Regions from separate parts of the Dactylosporangium sp. NPDC051484 genome, predicted to be linked through region 2. Evidence: predicted binding sites of a transcription regulator. Region 2 holds the regulator's gene; each other region holds the start of a gene.
What was found. Region 2 encodes HrcA, which represses chaperone genes, less so after heat shock. Its sites were predicted from a motif close to GGTTNGCACNCTCNNNNNGAGNGTGCNAACC; they were not measured.

Region 1 (3,254 bases), on a different contig from region 2:
CGACGCGATGGAAGAGGCCGCTCTGCTTGCTGGTGTGCATTTTTCAATCAACCTTACCGGCGGGGTCTTCGTGAACCAGTCGGCGGCGTTTTCCGACTTCCACGCCAGCGGCGCCAATCCGGCGGCCAATGCCGCGCTCACCGACAGTGCCTACGTGGCCAGCCGCTTCCGCGTCGTGCAGTCGCGCCGTCACGTGTAGCGCCCAAGGTTACTAACACGTAGTCGCCGGGCGATGTTTTACTCTGCAAGGAAACGCGTGGAGAAGGCATGCTCGGCGACCTTTTCGAACTGCATGATTCGTGACCTCGCTGTCCGATTTGGGCCTGTCGGGGCTCGGGTTACCTCGTGTACCGTGCGGTTCGGTCGTCGTTCCCTCGCCGGAGCCACCCCCGGAACCGGCGGCTGTGGCCGAAGGCCCGGGGCTGGTCCCCACCGCCAGCCGAGTGACGCAGCAGGACCGAAGTAGAGGAAGTGCACCGTGGCACAGGGCACCGTCAAGTGGTTCAACGGCGAGAAGGGCTATGGCTTCATCGCGGTCGACGGGGGACAGGACGTGTTCGTCCACTTCTCCGCGATTGAGATGGACGGCTACAAGTCGCTGGAAGACGGACAGCGCGTCGAGTTCGAGATCGCGCAGGGTCAGAAAGGCCCGCAGGCGGAGCAGGTCCGCCTTCTCGCCTGATCAAGTCCGCAGTCACCCCCGCCGGGCACCGTCCTCATTGACGAGGAGCGGTGCCCTGCGTTTTTCCGGAATTCTGGCGCGATTCGCGTGATCATTGCGCTATTTTTGACTCTTTGAGTGATTTACGCCAATGTCATCCCTTTTGGCAGCCTTGACGGGGGCGGGCCGTCGAGTTGATCTTGCTGGGTGCCACCTTGCGCGTCACCCCGGGTTTGCTTGCACTCGACCAGCCAGAGTGCTAAACAGGGACTTGGCACTCGCAACCGGTGAGTGCCAATGGTCGGGACGGTGCAGTCCTCCGGTGGGCAACCGCCGCGAGGCTGGTCGTCGCGGGCTCATCCGGCCCGACCGCCGGGGATTCCGCTGGGTCCTCGAAGGTGCGAAAGCAGGCGGTGAGCCGCAGGCCCCACGTGGGTCGAGGCGAATCGTGAGTGTCCAGGAGGACAACGCCGAATGGCCAAGATTATCGCGTTCGACGAAGAGGCTCGCCGGGGTCTCGAGCGGGGCATGAACACCCTCGCCGACGCCGTCAAGGTGACGCTGGGCCCGAAGGGTCGCAACGTCGTCCTCGAGAAGAAGTGGGGCGCGCCCACCATCACCAACGATGGTGTGAGCATCGCCAAGGAGATCGAGCTCGAGGACCCGTACGAGAAGATCGGCGCCGAGCTGGTCAAGGAAGTCGCGAAGAAGACCGACGACGTCGCCGGTGACGGCACGACGACGGCGACCGTGCTGGCGCAGGCGCTGGTCCGCGAGGGCCTCCGCAACGTCGCCGCGGGCGCGAACCCGATGGCCCTGAAGCGCGGCATCGAGGCGGCGGTCTCGTCCGTCGCCGACGAGCTGGCCAACCTCGCCAAGGACGTGGAGACGAAGGAGCAGATCGCCTCCACCGCCTCCATCTCCGCGGGCGACTCCACGGTCGGCGAGATCATCGCCGAGGCGATGGACAAGGTCGGCAAGGAAGGCGTCATCACCGTCGAGGAGAGCAACACCTTCGGCCTCGAGCTCGAGCTCACCGAGGGCATGCGCTTCGACAAGGGCTACATCTCGCCGTACTTCGTGACCGACACCGACCGGATGGAGGCCGTCCTCGACGACCCGTACATCCTGATCGTCGAGTCGAAGATCTCCGCGGTGAAGGACCTCCTCCCGGTTCTGGAGAAGGTCATGCAGTCGGGCAAGTCGCTCGTCATCATCTCCGAGGACGTCGAGGCCGAGGCCCTGGCGACCCTCGTGGTGAACAAGATCCGCGGCACCTTCAAGTCGGTCGCCGTCAAGGCCCCCGGCTTCGGCGACCGTCGCAAGGCGATGCTGACCGACATCGCGATCCTGACCGGCGGTCAGGTCATCAGCGAGACCGTCGGCCTCAAGCTGGAGAACGCCGACCTGTCCCTGCTCGGCCGCGCTCGCAAGGTGGTCGTGACCAAGGACGAGACGACCGTCGTCGACGGCTCCGGCGACGCTGACGCGATCAACGGCCGGGTCTCGCAGATCCGCGCCGAGATCGAGAAGAGCGACTCGGACTACGACCGTGAGAAGCTGCAGGAGCGGCTGGCCAAGCTGGCCGGCGGCGTCGCGGTGATCAAGGTCGGCGCGGCCACCGAGGTCGAGCTCAAGGAGCGCAAGCACCGCATCGAGGACGCCGTGCGCAACGCGAAGGCGGCCGTCGAGGAGGGCATCGTGCCCGGCGGTGGCGTGGCCCTGGTGCAGGCCGGCAAGACCGCGTTCGACAAGCTGGACCTGGCCGGCGACGAGGCCACCGGCGCGCAGATCGTGCGTGTCGCGCTCGACGCCCCGCTGCGGCAGATCGCCGTCAACGCCGGCCTTGAGGGCGGCGTCGTCGTGGAGCGGGTCCGCAACCTGGAGGCCGGCTACGGCCTCAACGCGGCGACCGGCGAATACGTCAACCTGCTGGCCGAGGGCATCATCGACCCGGCCAAGGTGACGCGTTCGGCGCTGCAGAACGCCGCCTCCATCGCGGCGCTGTTCCTCACCACGGAGGCCGTGGTGGCGGACAAGCCGGAGAAGGAGAAGGCCCCGGCGGGTGCGCCGGGCGGCGGCGACATGGACTTCTGAGTCCAAGTCTCTCGTCAGGGCGGGTCGACCTTCGGGTCGGCCCGCCCTTTCGCATCCCCGTGCCCGCCCGCGCGCCACGCCCGTGGTGCGCATGTTGCGGGTCGTCGGCGGCTCGTTTCGTTTTCTTCACATCCGTGCGACAAGGGCGCCTGCCAGGCCAAACAGTTAGATATGTTTACGAAATGATCGTGGATCTCCAGGACGTTTCCGCAGCGGAGGGGCTGTTTGCCCGGGCATTGGACCTGCCGGAGGATGCCGCAGAGGCGGGGAGCCTCGTCGCGCGGCTCGCGGCGCCGCCGGCCGGGCGGCTCGTCGCACGCCTGGGCACCGCCGACGGCAGCGGCGTCGTCTTCGCCTCGATCAACGACTCCGACCCGGGGCTCGGGCACATCGAGCTGCTCGCCGTGCTGCCGCAGGCCCGGCGCCGGGGCCTCGGCTCCGCCCTGGTGCGCGCCGCCGAGGAGCGCCTGGCTGACCTCGGCGCGGACCGGGTCCG
Region 2 (3,254 bases):
GGCGGCCCTCGTTGCGTGGGCCGCCCTCAATCGGACTGCTTACTTGATGAAGCGGAAGGTCATCGGGTAGCGGTAGAGCTCCCCGTTGTTCGCCTTCATGCCGCCGAGGATCGAGAAGACGAGGACGACGATCCACACGATGAACGGCAGGAAGATCAGGATGCCGAACGAGCAGACCGAGAGGATCACCGACACGATCATGGCGATGCCCCACGTGATCTGGAAGTTCAGGGCCTCGTTCGCGTGCGCCTTGATCGTCGGCGACTCGTTGCCCTTGGCCAGCAGCGCCACGAGCGGCGCGACGAAGCCGAACAGGATGCCGCCGAAGTGGGCGATGAGCGCCCACGTCTTCTCGTCGCTGTTGGCGTAGCCGGCCGGAGCGCCGCCGGGCGCGCCGTACGCGCCCTGCTGCTGATACCCAGGCTGTTGGTAACCCTGCTGCTGGTATCCAGGCTGTTGGTAGCCGGGCTGTTCATACCCAGGCTGCTGGTAGCCGGGCTGCTGGTACCCGCCGCCGGACGTGGGCGGTGGGGCGTAGGCGCCGCCGCCGCTCGACGGTGGTGGAGCGTAACCGCCGCCCGACACGGGCGGCTGGGGCGGGTACCCGGCGTTGGGGTCCGACGGCGAGCCGTATTCCCCCGGGGGGCGAGGTGGTTCACTCATGGTGGCCACGGTAGGTGCATCGATCAAGTGGCGCCAGCGACACGACATGACTTCTTTTGGACAACTTTTGCCCAGTCCAGCGGCCGTGCCGCCCATCGTGCACCAAACGATCATTCCGCGCCCCCGCGCGACTGACGTAGACTGGCACTCACTAGTTGGGAGTGCCAGTCTTCGAGGAGGTGCCATGGCCCTTGACGAGCGGAAGCTTGAAGTGCTGCGCGCCATCGTCGAGGACTATGTCGCCACTCAGGAACCGGTAGGCAGCAAGGCCCTCGTCGAGCGGCACAACCTGCGGGTCTCCCCGGCAACGGTCCGTAACGACATGGCTGTGCTGGAGGAGGAGGGGTATATCAGGCAGCCGCACACCAGTGCGGGCCGTGTGCCCACCGACGCTGGTTACCGGCTGTTCGTCGACAAGCTCTCCCGGGTCAAGCCGCTCACCCAGGCCGAGCGCCGGGCGATCGAGCGGTTTCTCATCGGCGCGGTTGATCTCGACGATGTGGTCCATCGCACCGTCCGGCTGCTCGCCCAGCTCACCAGGCAGGTCGCCGTGGTGCAGTATCCGAGCCTGTCGCGCGCGACCGTGCGACATTTCGAGCTGGTGCCGATCTCCACCACGCGGATCATGGTCGTGATGATCGCCGAGACCGGCCGGGTGGAGCAGCGCCTGGTCGACCTGCCCGGCCCGATCCTCGCCGACGACGTGACCGAGCTGCGCCGGGTGATCAACGAGAAGCTGGTCGGCCAGCGGCTGGCCGAGACTCCGCCGCTGGTGCTGGCGCTCATCGAGGAGGCGGCACCCGGCCTGCGACCGCCGATGACGGCCCTTTCGACGGTCCTGCTGGAGACGCTGGTCGAGCGGACCGAGGAGCGCATCGCGCTCGCCGGCACCGCCAACCTGGCCCGCGGCGGCCTGCTGGACTTCCAGGGCTCGCTGCGGCCGATCCTCGAGGCGCTCGAGGAGGAGGTCATCCTGCTCAAGCTCTTCGGCGAGGTCGAGCCCAGCAGCACGCGGGTGCGCATCGGCGACGAGAACGAGATCGAGGACCTGCGGACCGCGTCGATCGTGGCCACCGGATACGGGCCCGGCTCGATGGTGGTCGGCGGGATGGGCGTACTCGGCCCCACCCGCATGGACTACCCCGGAAACATCGCGACCGTGCGCGCCGTGGCACGCTACGTCGGCGACCTGCTGGCACAGAGTTGACATCTATCTCAGGGGCATAGGACTCAGTGGCGAAGGACTATTACGGGATTCTCGGCGTCAAGCGGGACTCCACGGCCGATGAGATCAAGCGGGCCTACCGTCGGTTGGCCCGCGAGTTTCACCCGGACGTCAATCCGGACCCGACGGCGCACGAGAAGTTCAAGGAGATCAACGCCGCGTACGAGGTCCTCTCCGACCCGCGCAAGCGTGAGATGGTCGACCTGGGCGGCGACCCGCTGGCCCCCAACGGCGGCGGCGCCGGAGGCCCGGCGGGCGGCGCGTTCGTGGGCTTCCAGGACATCATGGACGCCTTCTTCGGCACCCAGTCCGCCCGTGGGCCGCGCCCGCGGGTGCGGCCCGGCGCCGACGCGATCCTGCGCCTCGACCTCGACCTGCACGAGACCGCGTTCGGCGTCGAGGCACCGATCCAGGTGGACACCGCCGTCGTCTGCACCACCTGCCAGGGTGCCGGCACGGCGCCCGGCACCCACCCGCAGACCTGCGAGATCTGCCAGGGCCGCGGCGAGGTCCAGTCGGTCCAGCGCACCTTCCTCGGCCAGGTCGTCTCGGCCCGCCCGTGCTCGGCCTGCCAGGGCTTCGGCACGATCATCCCGCACCCGTGCGCGACCTGCGGCGGCGACGGCCGGGTCCGCACCCGCCGCTCGCTGACCGTGAAGATCCCGTCCGGCGTCGAGGACGGCATGCGCATCCGCCTCGCCCAGCAGGGCGAGGTCGGCCCCGGCGGCGGCCCGCCCGGAGACCTCTACGTCGAGATCCACGAGCGCCCGCACGACGTGTACTCCCGCAAGGACGACGACCTGCACTGCCGCGTGACCGTGCCGATGACCGCCGCGGCCCTCGGCACGCGGCTGACCATCAAGACCCTCGACGGCGAGGAGACGGTCGAGGTGAAGGCCGGCACCCAGCCGACCTCCACGCTGCGCATCCGCGGCAAGGGCGTGCCCCACCTGCGCGGCGCCGGCCGCGGCGACCTCTACGTCCACCTCGACGTGCGCACCCCGACCCGGCTCGAGCCCGAGCAGGAGCGGCTACTGCGCGAGTTCGCCCGCAGCCGCGGCGAGGAGGTCGCCGAGCTGTCGAAGCAGGGCGGCTTCTTCTCCCGGATGCGTGACGCCTTCAACGGCCACGCGTGATCGGGCCCACCGCTCGTCGCGGCCGGGGTGCTGCGGGTCCCGCATGAGCGGTCCGCAGCGGAGCGGGCGCGGGCGTAGCTCATGCCGCAGTCGCAGCGTTGCGGAGGGTTCGGCATGAGCCCGCCGCTCTTCCTCGTCGACGAGCTGCCCTCCGGTGACCGCTTCACCCTGGCCGGCGCCGAGGGCCATCACGCCGCCAACGTCCAGCGCATCACCACCGGCGAGGCGCT
Region 3 (3,254 bases), on a different contig from region 2:
CCCGCCCGACCTGCTCGCCGACGACGTGCTCAACGACCTGCAGCGGCGCCTGGGCCATCCGCTGGTGTGAGCAGCAGCGCGGCGGGCTCCCCGGCGATCCTGGTCAGCGCGAGCGTCGCGGCACGGGAGCCCTCGAGCCGCAGCTGCCGGCGCAGGTCGTCGACGTTGTGGGCCGACCCGCGCTTGAGGATCTGCACGGACCCGACGTCGAGCGAGCGCAGCGCGGCCCGCAGCTTCTTCAGGGCGATCGGCAGCCGGTCGAGGATCTCGTAGCGGCGGCCGAACGGGGTGGGTGTCGCCGACGCCGAGGTGATGTAGGCGATCGTCGGGTCCAGCAGCACGCCGTCGAGCTGCGCCGCGAGCTCGGCCACGAGGTGGGCGCGGACCACGGCGCCGTCGGGGTCGTAGAGGTGGGCGCCGGTCGGGCCCACCGGGGCGCGCTCGTCGCCGGAGCCGGTGAGCTCGAAGGCGTCCGCGCCGCGCAGCACGGTGGCCCGGCGCGGGGCCGCGGCCAGCGGACCGCACCACGCGGCCGCCTCGACCACGTCGCCGTCCACCGAGACCCACTCGCCCTCGGCGCCGGCGGGCAGCAGGGCGTGGTCGATGCCGGGGGCGAGCTTGAGCACCGTGTGCGGCACCCGGCCGGGCAGTCCCGTGACGAAGTCCCAGGGCGGGGAGTACGCGCGCGGGTCGAACACCCGCCGTCCGCCCGACGTGCGGCGCGCCGGGTCACAGAACACGGCGTCGACGGCGTCGAGGGGGACCTCGGTGGCGTCGCGGGTCTGCACGAGTACCGAATCCGTCAGGCCCAGGGCGCGGACGTTGGCCTCCGCGACGGCGGCCGTGGCGGCGGATGCGTCCACGGCCAGCACCCGCAACCCGGCCCGGGCGAACGCGATGGTGTCGGCGCCCACACCACAGCCCAGGTCCGCGACGTGGCGCACGCCCGCGGCGGCCAGCCGGGCGGCCCGGCGGCGCGCGACCGCGGCCCGGGTCGCCTGCTCGAGCCCGGCGCGGGTGAAGAGCATCACGGCGGCGTCCGCGCCGAACTTCATGGCCGCGCGGCGGCGCAGCGCGGCCTGGGTCAGCGCGGCGGCGGCCAGGGCCGGCGCGAATCCGCGGGCGCGTAGCGCCGAGGCCGCAGCGAGTGGGTCGCCGTCGGGCAGCGCGGCCGCCGCCTCGAGTGCGGCCCGCCCGGCCTCGGTTTCCAGGGCCTGTATGTCGTCGAGCTCCACCCGGCGATTATCCCGGGGTGATTTCGCGGCGTGTCTGGCACTCTAGTTGACGGAGTGCTAGCCGCCGACATAATCTCCGATTAGCACTCTCCAGTCGAGGGTGCCAGTAAACCCGGCCGGAGCCGGCACCCGCGACGACGGCTTCACCGGGCACCGATAGCAAGCTCGATACCCCAGGAGGGTATGCCCGTGACTACCGCGACGCAGGTTGCGATCAAGCCGCTCGAGGACCGCATCCTGGTCCAGGCCAACGAGGCTGAGACGACCACCGCCTCGGGCATCGTCATTCCGGACACCGCGAAGGAGAAGCCCCAGGAGGGCACCGTCATCGCGGTCGGCCCGGGTCGCATCGACGACAAGGGCAACCGGGTGCCGATCGACGTCAAGGTCGGCGACACCGTCATCTACTCGAAGTACGGCGGCACCGAGGTCAAGTACGCCGGCGCGGAGTACCTGGTGCTCTCGGCCCGCGACGTGCTCGCCGTCATCGAGAAGTGACCTCGTTTCAACTAGAAGCATCTCACTAGAAGCAGTGGCCACCGCCCCGGACCCGTGCGCAGGCGCGAGGCAGCCGGGGCGGTGTCGCTTTGAAGGGAATCCACAAGCATGGCGAAGATCCTGAGCTTCTCCGACGAGGCGCGCCACCTGCTGGAGCACGGCGTCAACCGCCTGGCCGACACGGTCAAGGTCACGCTCGGCCCCCGGGGGCGCAACGTCGTCCTGGACAAGAAGTTCGGTGCCCCCACCATCACCAACGACGGCGTGACGATCGCCAAGGAGATCGAGCTCGCCAACCCGTATGAGAACCTCGGCGCCCAACTGGTCAAGGAGGTCGCCACCAAGACCAACGACGTGGCGGGCGACGGCACGACCACCGCTACGGTCCTGGCCCAGGCGCTCGTCCGCGAAGGCCTGCGCAACGTGACGGCCGGCGCCAACCCGGCCGGCCTCAAGCGCGGCATCGACGCGGCCGCGGCCGCGGTCGTGGCCGCGCTCAAGGACAAGGCCACGCCGGTCGCGAGCCACACCGAGATCGCGCAGGTCGCGACCATCTCCGCGCAGGACGCCACCATCGGCGACCTGATCGCCTCGGCGATGGACCGGGTCGGCCGCGACGGCGTCATCACGGTCGAGGAGGGCTCGACCCTCACGACCGAGCTCGAGGTCACCGAGGGCATGCAGTTCGACAAGGGCTTCATCTCCCCGCACTTCGTGACCGACACGGAGGCGCAGGAGGCGGTGCTCGAGGACGCGTACGTCCTGCTCACCACCCAGAAGATCTCCGCGATCGAGGAGCTGCTGCCCCTCCTGGAGAAGATCGTCCAGAACAACAAGCCGCTGCTGATCATCGCCGAGGACGTCGAGGGCCAGGCGCTGTCGACCCTCGTCGTGAACGCGATCCGCAAGACGTTCAAGATCGTCGCGGTCAAGGCCCCCGGCTTCGGCGACCGTCGTAAGGCGATGCTGCAGGACATCTCGATCCTGACCGGCGCCGAGCTGGTCGCCCCCGAGCTCGGCTACAAGCTCGAGGGCGTCGGCCTGGAGCAGCTCGGCACCGCCCGCCGCGTGGTGGTCACCAAGGACCTGACCACGATCGTGGACGGCGGCGGTGAGCAGTCCGAGGTCGCCGCGCGCGTCGAGCAGCTGCGCAAGGAGATCGAGGCCTCCGACTCCGACTGGGACAAGGAGAAGCTCAACGAGCGGGTCGCCAAGCTCGCCGGCGGCGTCGCGGTCATCAAGGCCGGCGCGGCGACCGAGGTCGAGATGAAGGAGCGCAAGCACCGCATCGAGGACGCGATCTCCGCGACCAAGGCCGCGGTGCAGGAGGGCATCGTCCCGGGCGGCGGCGCCGCCCTGGCGCAGATCGTCCCGGTCCTCGACGGCGACCTCGGCCTCACCGGCGACGAGAAGGTCGGCGTCTCGATCGTGCGCAAGGCCCTGGTCGAGCCGCTGCGGTGGATCGCCCAGAACGCCGGCTTCGACGGATACGTCGTGGTCGGCAAGGTCACGGCGCTCGAC

Region 1: groL (chaperonin GroEL) is a predicted target of HrcA. The motif match lies at 931-961, and genes of this name have one in related genera.
Region 3: groES (co-chaperone GroES) is a predicted target of HrcA. The motif match lies at 1,314-1,344, and genes of this name have one in related genera.

What each region holds. Positions count from the first base shown of each region.
Region 1 covers NZ_JBFAZX010000006.1:326,230-329,483, reverse strand. Annotated here, with positions in the region: gene paaN (phenylacetic acid degradation protein PaaN) at 1-199, shown strand, start outside; gene AB0367_RS14470 (cold-shock protein) at 479-682, shown strand; gene groL (chaperonin GroEL) at 1,136-2,758, shown strand; gene AB0367_RS14460 (GNAT family N-acetyltransferase) at 2,941-3,254, shown strand, end outside.
Region 2 covers NZ_JBFAZX010000020.1:116,377-119,630, forward strand. Annotated here, with positions in the region: gene AB0367_RS27295 (DUF4870 domain-containing protein) at 40-663, opposite strand; gene hrcA (heat-inducible transcriptional repressor HrcA) at 848-1,870, shown strand; gene dnaJ (molecular chaperone DnaJ) at 1,897-3,024, shown strand; gene AB0367_RS27310 (16S rRNA (uracil(1498)-N(3))-methyltransferase) at 3,139-3,254, shown strand, end outside.
Region 3 covers NZ_JBFAZX010000001.1:523,372-526,625, forward strand. Annotated here, with positions in the region: gene AB0367_RS02630 (hypothetical protein) at 1-70, shown strand, start outside; gene AB0367_RS02635 (methyltransferase domain-containing protein) at 30-1,235, opposite strand; gene groES (co-chaperone GroES) at 1,419-1,733, shown strand; gene groL (chaperonin GroEL) at 1,842-3,254, shown strand, end outside.